2 regions of the Stenotrophomonas sp. YJH_SMC_29 genome follow, and region 2 is predicted to be linked to the other one. Evidence: predicted binding sites of a transcription regulator. Region 2 holds the regulator's gene; the other holds the start of a gene.
What was found. The regulator FliA, encoded in region 2, starts transcription of late flagellar genes. The targets are predictions, from matches to a motif close to TAAAGTTTNNCNNNCNNNGGCCGATAA.
Positions count from the first base shown of each region.

Region 1: a site for FliA is predicted at 1,661-1,687, ahead of AC5P9I_RS02735 (methyl-accepting chemotaxis protein). Genes of this name have one in related genera too.

Region 1 is NZ_JCAFUK010000001.1:573,062-580,873, forward strand. Features, by position in the region: gene AC5P9I_RS02735 (methyl-accepting chemotaxis protein) at 1-1,631, opposite strand, end outside; gene AC5P9I_RS02740 (AAA family ATPase) at 1,848-3,197, shown strand; gene AC5P9I_RS02745 (hypothetical protein) at 3,184-4,566, shown strand; gene AC5P9I_RS02750 (L,D-transpeptidase family protein) at 4,657-5,613, shown strand; gene AC5P9I_RS02755 (M23 family metallopeptidase) at 5,618-6,301, shown strand; gene AC5P9I_RS02760 (adenylosuccinate synthase) at 6,706-7,812, opposite strand, start outside.
Region 2 is NZ_JCAFUK010000027.1:30,913-38,724, forward strand. Features, by position in the region: gene flhF (flagellar biosynthesis GTPase FlhF) at 1-989, shown strand, start outside; gene AC5P9I_RS20565 (MinD/ParA family ATP-binding protein) at 976-1,863, shown strand; gene AC5P9I_RS20570 (RNA polymerase sigma factor FliA) at 1,860-2,603, shown strand; gene cheY (chemotaxis response regulator CheY) at 2,661-3,053, shown strand; gene AC5P9I_RS20580 (protein phosphatase CheZ) at 3,053-3,658, shown strand; gene AC5P9I_RS20585 (chemotaxis protein CheA) at 3,661-5,490, shown strand; gene AC5P9I_RS20590 (flagellar motor protein) at 5,592-6,332, shown strand; gene motD (flagellar motor protein MotD) at 6,334-7,350, shown strand; gene AC5P9I_RS20600 (ParA family protein) at 7,355-7,812, shown strand, end outside.

The DNA.
Region 1 (7,812 bases), on a different contig from region 2:
ACCGTCGAGATTTCCGAAATGCGTGCCGAAGACTGATCGATCTCGCCCATCACCGAGGCCATCTGTGCCATTGCCTGCTCGGTCTCGCGCACAGCGGCACCGGCGGCACGCGCTTCACTGTCGGCCTGCCGCGCCAGTTCGGCGTTCTGGCGTACGGTCGAGGTCAGTTCCTCCATCGACGCGGCGGCCTCCTCCAGGTTGGCCGCCTGCTGTTCGGTGCGGCGCGAGAGGTCGTTGTTACCGGCCGCCAGTTCCTGCGCGGCATTGTTGATGCTGTCGGCGGCGGCCTGGATGCCCTGCACGATGCCGGTCAGCTGCGCGGTGGTGGTATTGGCGTCGTCACGCATGCGGGCGAACACGCCGTCGTACTCGCCATCCATGCGCGCGGTCAGGTCGCCGTGCGAAATCGCGCGCAGCACGTCGGAGACATCGGCGATGCTGGCCTGCGAACTGGCCATCATGCCGTTGAGGTGCTCGACCATTGCCTTGAACTGGAACTGGAACGCAGCCGCATCACCACGCATGCTGAAGTCACCGGCGCGAGCGGCGCGGGCCAGTTCATCAATCTGCGCGTTGATCGCCATCAAGCTCTGCTTCACTGCAGCCAGCGTACGGGTCAGCGTGGCCTTCTCGCCCGGGTAGTCAGGCAGATCACGGCTGAGGTCACCGATGGCGTAGCGCTGCATCACCTCGGCCATCAGCAGTTCCACCTCAACGTGCGATTCGACCAGGCTGTTGGTCGCCTGCACCATGCGGCCGAAATCGCCGGGGAAGGCTCTGGCGTCCATGCGATAGCGGATCGCACCGGCCTCGTGCTGCTCGGCCATCTGCAGCTGCGCGCCGATCGCCGCCTGCACGCTCTGGCGGACGCTGGCCATGGCCTCGCCCAGCTGGGTCAGCTCGTCGCGGCCACCGAGGCGGAACTCCTGGTCCAGCTGGCCCTTGGACAGCCGCTCGGCCAGGTTCACCGCGCGCGCCAGCGGGCCGGTCAGGCTGCGGCCGATCATCACCGAGGCAGCGATGCCCGCCAACAGCGCGACGCCGCCCAGCACCAGCAGCTGCAACAGGCTGCGCTCGCCCAGTCGGATCGCTTCGGCAGCAGCCTTGCGGCTTTCCTTTTCCTCGAAGTCCACGCCGTCCGACAGCGCCTTGTTCCAGCCGTTGGCCGCGTCCTGCACCGGGCCCAGGGTAAGCGCCACGGCACCCGGATAGTCGCCCTTCTCCATCAGCTCGCTGGTCTGCTTGTTGAGCGGGCGTGCGATGGCTCGCTTGGCGGCGATGGTTTCCGCAATGGCTTTGCCTTCGGCATCACCCGGAAGCGCCTGGTAGGCGGACCAGCTGGCCTCGTAGCGCTTGACCAGATCGGCAATGCGCTTCTCGTCGCTGCTGCGGTCGTCACCTTGGCGGATCAGCATCTCGCGGCGCACCACCATCATCTGGTTGTTGGCATCGAGCATCTGCGACAGCAGGCGCACCTTGGCCACGCTGATATCGACCACCTGCTGCATCGCGCGCTTCTGCACGACGCTGGCGGTGGCCCCGGTGGCGACCACGGCGGCAACCAGCAGCAGCAACAGGCCAAAGCCCAGCCCAAGACGCCAGGCAACCCTGACATTCCTCAAGTAGTTCATCGGTACATCCAAAACGGGGGGATGCGCCCTTATCGGCGTGGCCCGAAGCGCCTTGATGGGAGCTGCCACGCTCGTCCGGGTGCGGTTCAGAGAGGTGATGGCGTCAATTCCTGGCGCTAGCGACCCTAAAGTTCCCTTCCATGCTGCCAAGGGTGCCCGCCTACATCGTGGCCCCTTAGAATCGAATCGATCCTTGAAGATGAATGGATACATCTGATGAGCCACGATCTTCCCCACCAGTTGATTATTTTCGGCCCACCGGGAACCAGCAAGAGTTACAAGGCCCGGTATGAGAAGACGCCGATGCTCGGCATTCGCCCGGACGAGGTCATCCCCGTGACGTTCCACGCCGAGTTTGGTTACGGCGATTTCGTCTCCCGCCTGTTGCCACTGTCCGAGGGCAACAAGGTCCATTACCAAGTGCATGCCGGCCCCTTCATCCGCGCGTTGGCACTTGCCCTACACCGTTCAGAGCATGGCACGGCCGATTCGCCGCCTCGCAACGTTGTCCTGCTCATTGACGAAATCAACCGCGGCAACTGCGCGGAAATCTTCGGCGACATCTTCCAGCTGCTGGACCGTGACGATGACGGACAATCCAGCTATTCCGTCTGTGCCTCGAAACTGACGGTGCAGGCGCTGATCAACGAGATCCGCGAACTTGAAGCTCGTGATGACAGAGACTCCTCCACGCTGATCGGTCGTATCGAAGATGAGCGCATGCTGAGGCTTCCGGCGAATCTCTACCTGATCGGGACCATGAACACTGGCGACGAATCGATCTTCTTCATGGACTCTGCATTCAAGCGCCGCTGGAATTTCCAGTTCAGTCCAGCCGAGTTCAATGCAGTTCCCGCTGCGCAGGCCAATACAACGATCGAAGGCCACCCATCGGTTACCTGGAAGATGCTGGTGGATGCTCTCAATGCGATGATCGTCGAGAAATGCACCTCTCCGAATCTCGACGACAAACTGATCGGCCCCTGGTTCATCAAGGCGCGGGCCATCGCTGCAACAACACCACCCGCGACGCTGGAACAGACGCACGCTGCATCGATTGCCGAACTGCGCAAGCTTGCCCCAGGTGCTGCGGAGTACATGCAGGGCGCGGACTACAGCCAGAGGTTCGACGATGCATTCTGCAAGCTCCGGAAATCCTGCAATGCCGAGACCTTGAAGGCAATCGACACACTCTCGGGCTTTGACGAGTCCGCCAAGCGCAAATTGAAGACTATTGCCTTTGCCATCAGCGGCTCATCCCCCTACTACAAGTCAAAGATAAACTTCCAGAAGACCAAGGACGGGATGCTCATTGAGGATTTCGTCGAAGCGCTTGCCGTGACGCAGGAAGTCCATCCCATTGCCCACCATATCGCCGCCAGTGATATCGAGGGAAAGCTATTCCTCTACCTGTGGGACAACGTCTTCGAAAGGGACAAGTCCCCACTTGCAGAATGGCTGCGTATTCCCCCGGAATCACTGAGGACCTTCGGACAGTTTTCCGCCCGACGCGATGACTTCATCCGCAGCTTCACTGTTTCGGAAGATCTGCATGCAGCTGCATGACGTCAGCGTCGTCGCGGCTGGGTCCAGCGCTGTGGGCCTGTTCGTGGAAGATGGGCGCACCGAGCTGCGCGTGCCGCATGGCATGCCGACCTCCACCGCGCCCCGCGACGCATTCCGTCTGCTCTACCTGGCTTTCGCCGCTTTCAGGAATGTCCAATCAGATCTCGGACATGCACCGCAGCAGGACGGCATTGAGGCAGACACGCATGGACGTGGACTTGCAGCGGCCCCCGCTTCGTTCGTCGACGCCATTGCCATCGACTCGCTGTTCAACCATTCCAATCCACTTCGACTGCTTTCACTTCGCTCACAGATGGCGCGGCGGCAGGATGGCAATCTGAAGTACGCTGACCGCCAGCTTCACCATGCATTGTTCAACGACGACGACGCCCCCTTCTTTCCGAAGCTTCCCACCCGGCGAAGCGTATGCGAACGCGGGACCGCCGACATCGTCGGCCTGTATTTTTTTCTCGCTGACGACTTCTATCGCAACCTGCTGCAGATCGATCCCGGCATCATCTGGGGACGCTTCACCATGGATGCCGTACAGCGCGCAACGGACTTCCGCCATCGCCATCTGCGCGAGGGTGACTCGCTGCATGAAGGTGATGCCTGGGCACAGGAGCTGCTGCTGCGGCGACTCCAGCAACTCCTGAGAACGTGCTACCGGCAGGCAACGCTGCGCAGCGCGGAGTTTCTTTCGCTGCATGCAGCACTGGAACGCTACCTTCATCCCGCGCTCGCAGGTAGTGTGCAGCAGGGCCAGGTCTGGGGCATGCGGGATTTCTGGCCTGTCTGGGAATCCATGTGCCTGCATGATGCCCTGCAACAGGCGAGCGACACGCACGGCACATCCGTCGTCACCTGTGACAGTACTTATCTCCCATCCCACCCCATCGCCATCGAGCAACGGGACACCTGGGGACAGCGACAGCATTCAATGTTCGCCCATAACGGACTCTGTCGCCGTCCCGACCTGTTGCTGCAACGCGGCTCCGCGTACACCGTGGTCGATTTCAAGTACTACCCCATCGCACCCGACTGGCATCAGCGAAGCCGTCGCGACGAAGACGAGAAGGCGCCCGCCTTGAAGGAGAAAGCGCAGAAGGATCTGGACAACATTGAGTTGTATGGACTTCTGCTGCACCGTCACCTTGCTGCGGTGGAGCAGGTATCGGCAACGATCACCCTGGAGTTCTGGCTCCCCGGAGGCGAAGTGCAGCGGATTCACATCCGCAGCTCGCCTGCCTGGAACCCACCACTAGAGGTAGTGACTCTTCCTCTGCCGGACATGATCAGGCGCTACGGAGAGCGACATGCCTTCAGCATGCGCGGCAACCACGCGCATGCAGTTGCCAAAGCTGCGTGAAGACACACTGCTCAGGTGTGGGTCAGGCTTTTCACGCGGGCTGCTCGTGCTCCGCTGGCATGGTGGACGGGCATCCCCTTGGAGCCGCCCATGCTTTCAGCCCGCGTCGCTTTGCTGTCCCTCACCTTGCTGGCACCTTATGTCTTTGCGCAGGCTGCGCCTCTTGGCCTTCCCGCCCCGATCGCTGAAAAAGCCGGGCCGGACACGGCAGCACGCTCCGCCCTGCACGCCCAGGTGCTGCTGGATCGCGCGAATTTCTCCCCCGGCCAGATCGACGGCGAAGTGGGCAGCAACCAGCGGCGCGCGGTGTCGGGTTTCCAGGCGGCGCACGGCCTGACCGTCACCGGTGAACTGGACGACGCGACCTGGAAGGCCCTGCAGGCCGATACAGTCACCCCCCTGGCCAGCTACACGCTGACCAGCGAGGATGTCGCCGGGCCGTTCCAGGCGGTGCCGAAGGGCCCCGCCGCACAGGCCAAACTGAAATCGCTGGGCTTCAACAACGTCGAAGAGTCGCTGGGCGAACGCTTCCACGCATCCCCTGAGCTGTTGAAGCTGCTCAATCCGGGCGTGGACCTGAGCAAGGCCGGCAACCGCATCCAGGTGCCCAACATCGCACCATCGGCACTGCCGAAGGCAGCGAAGGTGGTCGTCGACAAATCCGACTCGACCCTGCAATTGCTGGATGCCCAGGGCAAGGTGATCGCGCAGGTGCCTGTCTCATCCGGCAGCCAGCATGATCCGCTGCCGATCGGCGAATGGAAGATCCTGGGCGTTTACCGCGACCCGCCGTTCCACTACAACCCCAAGCTGTTCTGGGATGCGCGCAAGGGCGAAAAGAAGGCGACGCTGCCGCCGGGCCCGAACAATCCGGTCGGCCGGGTCTGGATCGACCTGTCCAAGCCACACTACGGCCTGCATGGCACGCCCGAGCCCGGGCATGTCGGCAAGACCGAGTCACATGGCTGCGTGCGCATGACCAACTGGGATGCACTGCGCGTGGCCGACGCAGTAGACAGCTCGGTACCCGTGCTGATGCAGGAGTGAACCGATGCGCCTTTCTCAGCTGATCGTGCTGGGCGTGCTGCTGGGACTGGGGGCCGGCTGGTGGCTGCACCGCGATGCAGGCGAGCCGGTAGCCGCCTCGCTGCCGGAAGCACAACCGGCAGCTGCTGTGGCGCCGGCGAAGGAATCCGTAGCGCCGCTCGCCACGGCCCCTGTCCCCGCCGCCACCCCACCGTCAGCCGCGCGGTCTGCGGATGCGCCGTCCGGCCTGCTGCTGCCGGTACAGGGCGTCGCGGCCTCGCAGCTGCGCGACACCTTCACCGATGCGCGCAGCGAAGGCCGCGTGCACGATGCCATCGACATCCTGGCCGATGCCGGTACGCCGGTACTCGCGGTGGCTGATGGCACGGTGGAAAAACTGTTCGACAGCAAACGCGGCGGCTTGACGATCTACCAGTTCGAGCCCAGCGGACGCTGGTGCTACTACTACGCGCATCTGCAGCGCTATGCCGACGGCCTGGCGGAAAAGCAGGTGATCAAACGCGGGGAGGTGATCGGCTACGTCGGCAGCACCGGCAACGCCAGTGCCGACGCGCCGCATCTGCATTTCGAGGTGCATGTGCTGGGGCCGGAAAAACAGTGGTGGAAGGGAGAGTCGATCAATCCCTATCCGCTGCTGAAATCGGCGGCACTGATGCCCGGCGCTGCCAGCGCCGCAACGCCAAAGTGATGACAGCCAACGCAGCCCCAGGAATCAGCAGCAACAGCGACGCCCTCTTCCAGAGGAAGAACGGCCACAGCCAGAGGTAATCGAGGTCGGTCAGCTTCAGCAGATCCAGCGGAGGCTGCAGCTCGATGTCTGCCGGTTGCCCCGCCAGCGCCGGGTCCACCTCCAGCACCGTTACCCGCAACCATGAGCGGTCGCGTGGCAATGCGTCGCCGCGGCCGTGAAGTCTCCATGATCGGTGGGCGTATCGATGCGCAGCAGCACCCCTGGGTCCGCCCCTGTAGCGCACGTTGACACCCTGGTCATCGCGTCGCTTTCCCGCTGGCTCCTGCCGCTCAATAACGAAAAAGCCCCGCTTTCGCGGGGCTTTTTGCGGTCACCTATGCCGGAAAGCGCCCGGCGTTACCTCAGGCGAACGGATCCTGCAGCACCATGGTGTGGTCGCGGTCCGGGCCGGTGGAGACGATGCTGATCGGGCAGCCGGCCAGCTCTTCCAGCGAACGCAGGTAGGCGCGTGCGGCCGGCGGCAGGTCGTCCCACTGGGTGATGCCGTGGGTGTTCTCGCTCCAGCCCGGGAACTCCAGGTACACCGGGGTGCATTCTTCCCAGCCCTGCGCGTCCAGCGGCGCGTACTCGGTGCGCTTGCCGTTGTATTCGTAGGCGATGCAGACCTTCAGCTTTTCCATGCCGTCCAGCACGTCCAGCTTGGTGATGCACAGGCCGCTGATGCCGTTGATGGCCACCGCACGCTTCAGCGCGACGATATCCATCCAGCCGCAACGACGCGGACGGCCGGTCGACGCACCGTACTCGGCGCCGCGGTCACGGATGCCCTGGCCGATTTCGTCGTCCAGCTCGGTCGGGAACGGGCCGCCGCCGACGCGGGTGGCGTAGGCCTTGGCGATGCCCAGCACGTAGTCGATCGAATCAGCACCGACGCCGGAACCGGCCAGCGCACCACCGACGGTGGTGTTGGAGCTGGTGACGTACGGGTAGGTGCCGTGGTCGATATCCAGCAGCGCACCCTGCGCACCTTCGAACAGCACGCGCTTACCCTGCTTGCGCAGGTCGTGCAGGATGCCGGCCACGTCGGACTTCATCGGCTGCACGTATTCGCCGAAGGCCAGTGCTTCGTCGAAGGTCTTCTGGAAATCGACCGCATCGGTATTCAGATACTTGGTCAACACGAAGTTGTGGTAATCCAGCGCGGTGCGCAGCAGTTCTTCCAGCTGCTTGGGGTAATGCAGGTCGGCGATGCGGATGCCGCGACGTGCCACCTTGTCTTCGTAGGCCGGGCCGATGCCGCGCCCGGTGGTGCCGATCGCCTTGCCACCGGCGGCGCGCTCGCGCGCCTGGTCCAGGGCGATGTGGTACGGCATGATCAGCGGCGCGGCCGGGGAGATCTTCAGGCGCGAACGCACTTCCACACCGGAGGCTTCCAGCTCGGCGATTTCCTTCTGCAGCGCAGCCGGCGAGATCACCACGCCGTTGCCGATCAGGCACAGCGCGTCGTC
Region 2 (7,812 bases):
CGGCATTGGCCGATGCCATCGTCGAAGCCGCGCCGGCGCCCACCCTGGCCCCGGGCCCGGTGCTGACGGTGGTCGCCCAGGACGACGCCGAGATCCGCCAGCTGCGCCAGGAAGTGGCCGGCATGCGCCAGGTGATCGAGCGCGAGATGAACCGCTTCACCGACGAGCGCCTGCGCGGCTGCCCGGTGCGCGCCACCGCGCTGGACCTGATGGACGAGTACGGCTTCGACGCCGGCCTGGCCCGCGACGTGGCCATGCAGATTCCGCTGGAAACCGAAGCCCACCGCGGCCGCGGCCTGATGCTGGGGCTGATCTCGCGCAAGCTGCCGATCGCCCCGGTCGACCCGCTGGAAGAAGGCGGCGTGATCGCCCTTGTGGGCCCGACCGGCGCCGGCAAGACCACCACCATCGCCAAGCTGGCCTCGCGCTTCGCCGAGAAGCATGCGCCGCGTGACGTGGCCCTGGTCACCACCGACACCACCCGCATCGGCGCCCGCGAGCAGCTGTATGGCTACGGCCGCCAGCTCGGTATCGCGGTGCACGAGGCCAACAGCGGCACCGACCTGGACCAGCTGCTGGAACGCCTGAAGGACTACAAGCTGGTGCTGATCGACACCGCCGGCCTGGGCCCGCGCGACCGCGCGCTGGCCGCCCAGCTGCAGTGGCTGCGCGCCGCGCGCCAGGTCCGCACCCTGCTGGTGCTGCCGGCCAACACCAGCTTCGGCGACATGGACGAGGTGGTCCGCCGCTTCGGCGCCGCCAACCTGCAGGGCCTGGTGCTGAGCAAGCTGGACGAGACCGGCCGCTTCGGCAACGCCCTGTCGGTGGCCGTGGACCACGCCCTGCCGATCACCTGGGTGACCGATGGGCAGGACGTTCCGGAGGACCTGCACCGGGCCAGTGCAGCCAATCTTGTACTTCGCCTTGAAGATTTGCGCCGAGCGGCCGATATGCCCTGCAACCCGGAGTTGAACCATGCCGTCGCGTGAGTACGCCAAGCTGACCAAGACCTTCCCGCTGTCGGCCACCCGCAGCGAGCCGCTCGGCCCTGTGCGCACCATTGCCGTGACCGGCGGCAAGGGTGGCGTGGGCAAGACCAACGTGTCGGCCAACCTGGCCGTGGCGCTGGCCGGCATGGGCAAGCGCACGCTGCTGCTGGACGCCGACCTCGGCCTGGCCAACATCGACGTGATCCTGGGCTTGAACCCCACCTTTACGCTGGCCGACCTGGTCGCCGGCCGCTGCTCGCTGGACGACGTCATCGTCGAAGGCCCGAACGGGGTGCTGGTGGTGCCGGCCGCGTCCGGCCGCCGGCACATGGCCGAGCTGGCCCCCGCCGAGCACGTCGGCCTGGTCAATGTGTTCTCCGAACTGGAACGCGAGCTGGACATCATGGTGGTGGACACCGCCGCCGGCATCACCGACGGCGTGCTGACCTTCTGCCAGGCCGCGCAGGACACCGTGGTGGTGGTCTGTGACGAGCCGGCGTCCATCACCGACGCCTACGCGCTGATCAAGGTGCTGTCGCGCGAACGGGGCGTGGACCGCGTCCAGGTGGTGGCCAACATGGTCCGCGACCCCAACGAGGGCCGCGTGCTGTACGAAAAGCTGACCCGCGTCTGCGAGAAGTTCCTGGCCGACGTCTCGCTGAACTACCTGGGCTGCGTGCCGCAGGATGACTGGCTGCGCCTGTCGGTGCAGCGCCAGCAGCCGGTGGTGAAGGCCTATCCGTCCAGCCCGTCGGCGCTGGCGATCACCGAGATCGCACGCCGTACCGCGCGCTGGCAGGCGCCGACCGAACCGCGCGGTGGCGTCGAGTTCTTCCTCGAACGCATCCTCAAGCAGCGTGGGGTGGCAGCATGAAAGGCGCAGCCCAGTACAGGGAAGTCCAGCGCTCGGCGGCCAACGATGTCATCGCCCAGCATTCGGACCTGGTGCGGCGCATCGCCCACCATCTGGCCGCGCGCCTGCCCGCCAGCGTCGAGGTGGACGACCTGATCCAGGCCGGCATGATGGGCCTGATCGAAGCCTCGCGCAGTTACGACGCCGACCAGGGCGCTTCGTTCGAAACCTACGCCTCGATCCGCATCCGCGGCTCGATGATCGACGAGATCCGCCGTGGCGACTGGGTGCCGCGCTCGGTGCACCGGCGCGCACGCGATGCGGCCGCCACCATCCGCCGCCTGGAACAGAGCAGCGGTCGCGCCGCCAGCGCCACCGAAGTCGCCGCCGCGATGGAGATGCCGCTGCCCGAGTACCTGCGCCTGATGGAAGACGCCGCGCGCGGCCAGGTGCTGAGCCTGGAATCGCGCATCGAAGACCAGGGCGAGCTGGACACCGTCGCCCAGGGCGGCCCGACCCCGCAACAGGTGCTGGAGCGTGGCGAGTTCGGTCGCGAGCTGGGCAAGGCCATCGGCCACCTGCCCGAGCGCGAACAGCTGGTGCTCTCGCTCTACTACGAGCAGGAACTGAACCTGAAGGAGATCGGCGCGGTGCTCGGCGTGAGCGAATCGCGGGTCTGCCAGATCCACGGCCAGGCCGTGCTGCGCCTGCGTGGACGGCTGAAGATTTTCGAGGCGGCGGACGCCGGCCTGGAAGAGTGAACATGCCCGAGGCGGCTGCCCCCGGCCGCCCGGAATGAACAACAAAGGAACTCTGCTTTGAACAAGAACATGCGCATCCTGATCGTCGACGACTTCTCGACCATGCGTCGGATCGTCAAGAACCTGCTGGGCGATCTTGGCTTCACCAACACCGCCGAAGCCGAGGACGGGCATGCCGCGCTGTCGCTGCTGCAGAGCCAGCCGTTCGATTTCGTGGTCACCGACTGGAACATGCCGGTGATGACCGGCATCGAACTGCTCAAGGCGATCCGCGCCGACGCCAAGCTGAAGACCCTGCCGGTGCTGATGGTCACCGCCGAAGCCAAGCGCGAGCAGATCATCGAAGCAGCCCAGAACGGCGTGAACGGCTACATCATCAAGCCGTTCACCGCGCAGACGCTGGAAGAAAAGCTCGGCAAGATCTTCGAACGCCTGGCGGCCAGCGCCTGATGGATACCACGGTCGACAGAAACGCCCTCGCCCTGCGCCTGCAGGAAGCCCTGGACGCGCTGGAGTCCGGCGATGAAGCCGCCTGGCGTCAACGCATCGACGGGCTGGTCGCGCTGCGCACGCAGCCGATGATGAGCGGCCTCTCGCGGCTGGCCCGCGAGCTCGGGCAGGCCCTGGGCGAATTGCCGACCGTGCCCAGCGAGGCCGGTGAACTGGACGATGCCTGCGCACGCCTGGACCATGTGGTGGCGATGACCGAACAGGCTACCCACCGCACCTTGGACCTGGCCGAGGAATGCCGCAGCCTGACCGAGCAGCTGCGCGCCGAAGGCCTGCAGCCGGGCCAGGACGCACAGCTCGAGCGCATCCGCCACAACCTGACCGAGATCGCCCTGACCCAGAGCTACCAGGACCTGACCGGGCAGATCATCCGTCGCGTGGTCGGCATCGTCCGCCGCGTGCACGAAGGCTTCGGCGCGCTCGGCCTGCCGCCGGAACAGCATCGCACCGACCCGGAACTGGCCGGGCCGGCACTGAAGGGACTGGACCGCCACGCGGTCTCGCAGAACGACGCCGACGACCTGTTGTCGGATCTGGGGCTGTAAGCATGAGCGCGGTATCCGACGACATCACTGCCGATTTCATCATCGAGGCACAGGAAATCCTGGATCGCCTCGGCGAACAGCTGGTGTCGCTGGAGCAGGCACCGCAGGACGGCGAACAGCTGAACGCGGTGTTCCGCGGCTATCACACGCTCAAGGGCGGCGCCGGCTTCCTTGGCGTCACCGCGATGGTCGAGCTGTGCCACGCTGCTGAGGAAGCGCTGGGCGCCGCGCGCGCCGGCCAGGCCGTATTGCAGGCGCACCACTTCGACGCCGCGCAGCAATCGCTGGACTACCTGCAGTCGATGCTGGACGCCGTGTCGTCCGGCACCGAACCGGGCTATGCACCGCCGGACCTGATCGCCCAGTTCGATGTGCACGGTGGCACCGCGGCGGCGCCTGTCGCCGCCGCTCCGGCAGCCGGTAGCAGTGACCTGATCACCGACGACGAATTCGAAGCCCTGCTTGACCAGCTGCACGGCGGCAACGCCCCGACCGCGGTCGCACCGGCCAAGAAGGCCGACGACGGGCTGATCAGCGAAGACGAATTCGAAGCCCTGCTCGACCAGCTGCACGGTGGCGCCGCACCCGGCGCCAAGCCTGCCGCTGCGCCGGCGCCGGCGCCGCTCGCTGCCCCACGCCCGGCGGCCGCACCGGCGCCGGCGCCCAAGCCGGCCGCCAAGCCGCTGGCCGAGGCGGAACATACCGTGCGCGTGGACACCAAGCGCCTGGATGCGATCGTCAATCTGATCGGCGAACTGGTGCTGTCGCGCAACCGGCTCAAGACCCTGCGTGCCCGCCTGCGCGACGAGGAGCTGGACCGCGCCGTGTCCACCCTGGACATCGCCACCGCGCGCCTGCAGTCGGCGGTGATGCGCACCCGCATGCAGCCAGTGGGCAAGGTGTTCTCGCGCTTCCCCAAGGTCGCCCGCGATGTCGCCCGCTCGCTGAAGAAGGAAGTGGACCTGGAGTTGATCGGCGCCGAGACCGAACTCGACCGCAACCTGGTCGAGGCCCTGGCCGACCCGCTGGTGCACTTGGTCCGCAATGCCATCGACCATGGCGTGGAAATGCCCGACCTGCGCGAAGCACAGGGCAAGCCGCGGATGGGCCACGTGCGGCTGTCCGCGCAGCAGGAAGGTGACTACGTCAGCATCGAGGTGCAGGACGATGGCGCCGGCATTGATCCGGAAAAGCTGCGTGCGAAGGCGCGCGAGAAGGGCCTGATCGATCCCGAGGCCGCCGCCCGCCTGAGCAGCGAGGAGTGCCTGCACCTGGTGTTCCTGCCGGGCTTTTCGACCAAGCAGCAGGTCACGGACATCTCCGGCCGTGGCGTCGGCATGGACGTGGTGCAGTCGCGCATCCGCGAACTCAGCGGGCAGATCCAGATCCAGTCGGAACTGGGCCGTGGCAGCCGCTTCCTGATCCGCGTGCCGCTCACCCTGGCGATCCTGCCGACGCTGCTGGTGCAGGCCGGCGAAGACGTCTATGCGTTGCCGCTGGCCCGCGTGATGGAAGTGCTGCACGCGCCTGGCACGTCGCTGGGATGGTTCGATGGCCGCGCCGTGCTCGACCGCCGTTCGCACACCCTGCCGCTGGTCGATCTCCGCCAGTGGCTGGATGTGACGCCCGCCACGTCGACCCTGCTGACCATCGTCGTGCTGCAGGCCGGTGAAGCGCGCTTCGGCCTGGTCGTGGACCAGGTCCGCGGGCGCGAGGAAGTGGTCATCAAGCCATTGCCGAAGGCCCTGCGCGGCCTGCGCGGCTACGCCGGTGCAACCTTGATCGGCGATGGTCGCATGGCGCTGATCCTGGATGTGGACGGCCTGCGCTGACGCTCGCCGGGCCAGTCCCGGTGCCCCGAAAACTGTGACTACCGTCGTTACGCGATCTACCGGTGTCTCAAGTCCCATTCATACAAGCCGATACCGGATCCATGGATAGACTCAGCCTCATTGGACTCTTTCTCGCCCTGGCCTCGCTGGTCGGCGGCAGCATCCTCAAGGGCGCCGGCCTGGCGTCCCTGTGGTCGCCTGCGGCGTTCGTGATCGTCATCGTCGGCACCGTTGCCGCGATCCTGCTGCACACCTCGCCGGCGGTGTTCAAGCATGCGTTCAAGATCGTGCGCTGGGTCGTGCGCCCCCCGCACAGCGACCGCCGCGAGCTGATCCAGCAGATCGTCGAGTGGAGCAACATCGCCCGCCGCCAGGGCCTGCTGGGCCTGGAATCGCAGGTGGAAGCGCAGCAGGACCCGTTCCTGCGCAAGGGCCTGCAGCTGCTGGTGGACGGCGTCGAGCCCGAATCGATGCGGCACATGCTGGAGATCGAACTGGGCAGCCAGGAACACCAGGACCAGGCCGGCGCCAAGGTGTTCGAGGCGATGGGCATCTACGCCCCCACCCTCGGCATCATCGGCGCCGTGCTCGGCCTGATCGCGGTGATGAAGAACCTGGCTGACCCGAGCAAGCTCGGCCACGGCATCGCCGCCGCGTTCACCGCCACGATCTACGGCATCGCCTCGGCCAACCTGCTGTTCCTGCCGATCGCTGCCAAGCTCAAGAGCGTGATCTCGCACAACACGCGCGACCGCGAGATGGTCATCGAAGGCCTGATCTCGATCGCCCAGGGCGAAAACCCGCGCAACATCGAAACCAACCTCTCCGGCTTCCTGCACTGACATGGCCCGCCGCAAGCACCACGAAGAGCACGCCAACCACGAAGCATGGGCGATCCCCTATGCCGACCTGATGACGCTGCTGCTCGCCTTCTTCGTGGTCATGTACGCGATCTCCTCGGTGAACGAGGGCAAGTACCGGATCATGGCCGACGCGCTGACCGATGCCTTCGGCGGCGCGCCGCGCACGATCAATCCGGTGCAGGTGGGCAACAAGCAGGTGCAGGGCGGCGGCTGGGACAGCCCGTCGGTGATCAAGTCCGGCACCAAGATCGGCCCATCGGCGCCGGCGCCCTCGCACGACCCGACGCTGCTGCCGTCGATGGCCTCGCAGATGCGCATGCCGGTGTCGGTGCACAACCAGGAGCAGATCGCCCGTGCCGAGCGCCAGCTCAACACGATTGCCGATCGCCTCACCGCCGCGCTGGCGCCGCTGATCGACCGCGGCATGATCAGCGTGCGCCGTACCGAACTGTGGATCGAAGTCGAGATCAACAGCGACATCCTGTTCCCCACCGGTTCGGCCGCGCTGGACGTACACGCGCGGCAGACCCTGTCCAGCCTCGCCGACGTGCTGCGCGACGTCCCCAACAGCGTGCGCGTGGAAGGCCACACCGACAACGTGCCGATCGCCACCGCCACCTTCCCGTCCAACTGGGAGCTGTCGGCCGGACGCGCCGCCAGCGTGGTGCACCTGTTCGCCGACCAGGGCGTGCAGCCCTCGCGGCTGGCCATGGTCGGCTACGGCCAGTTCCGGCCCCGCGAAGAGAACGACAGCGCGCAGGGCCGCAACCGCAACCGCCGGGTGATGGTCATCATCCTGGCCGACACCTCGCATTCGGTGGACCCGCTCGGCCAGCGCCTGAACGCCGCCACTGGCACCACCGGCAGCACCGTCACCGAACAGGCCGCCGCAACTCCGGCCAGCACCCCCACCTCCCCCATCGCACCGGTGAAGTTGCCGCCGGTGCCGGCTGGCAGCCGCGTCGGCGCCGCCGTTCCCCCGGCAATGAAGGAGTAATCCGATGCGCATCTGGGCTGTCGCCAACCAGAAGGGCGGAGTCGGCAAGACCACCACCACCCTCGCCCTCGGCCGCGGACTGGCCGCCCTCGGCCATCGCGTGCTGCTGATCGACCTCGATCCGCATGCCTCGCTCAGCCGCGCCTTCGGCGTGCCGGTGGATCCGCCGCCGGCCGGCGTGCTGGAACTGTTCGGCACGCCGCCGGCGGACCTGTCCGGCCTGTGCCATGCCAGCAACATCCAGGGCCTGGACTACGTCTGCGCGCAATCGGCGCTGGCCACGCTGGAGCGCCGCAGCGCCAACCAGCCCGGCCTCGGCCTGGCGCTGCAGAACGCGCTGGCACGTCACCAGGGCCAGCACGACTACATTCTGCTGGACTGCGCACCTACCCTCGGCCTGCTGATGATCAATGCCCTGGCCGCTGCCGACCGCCTGGTCATCCCGACCCAGGCCGAGCCGTT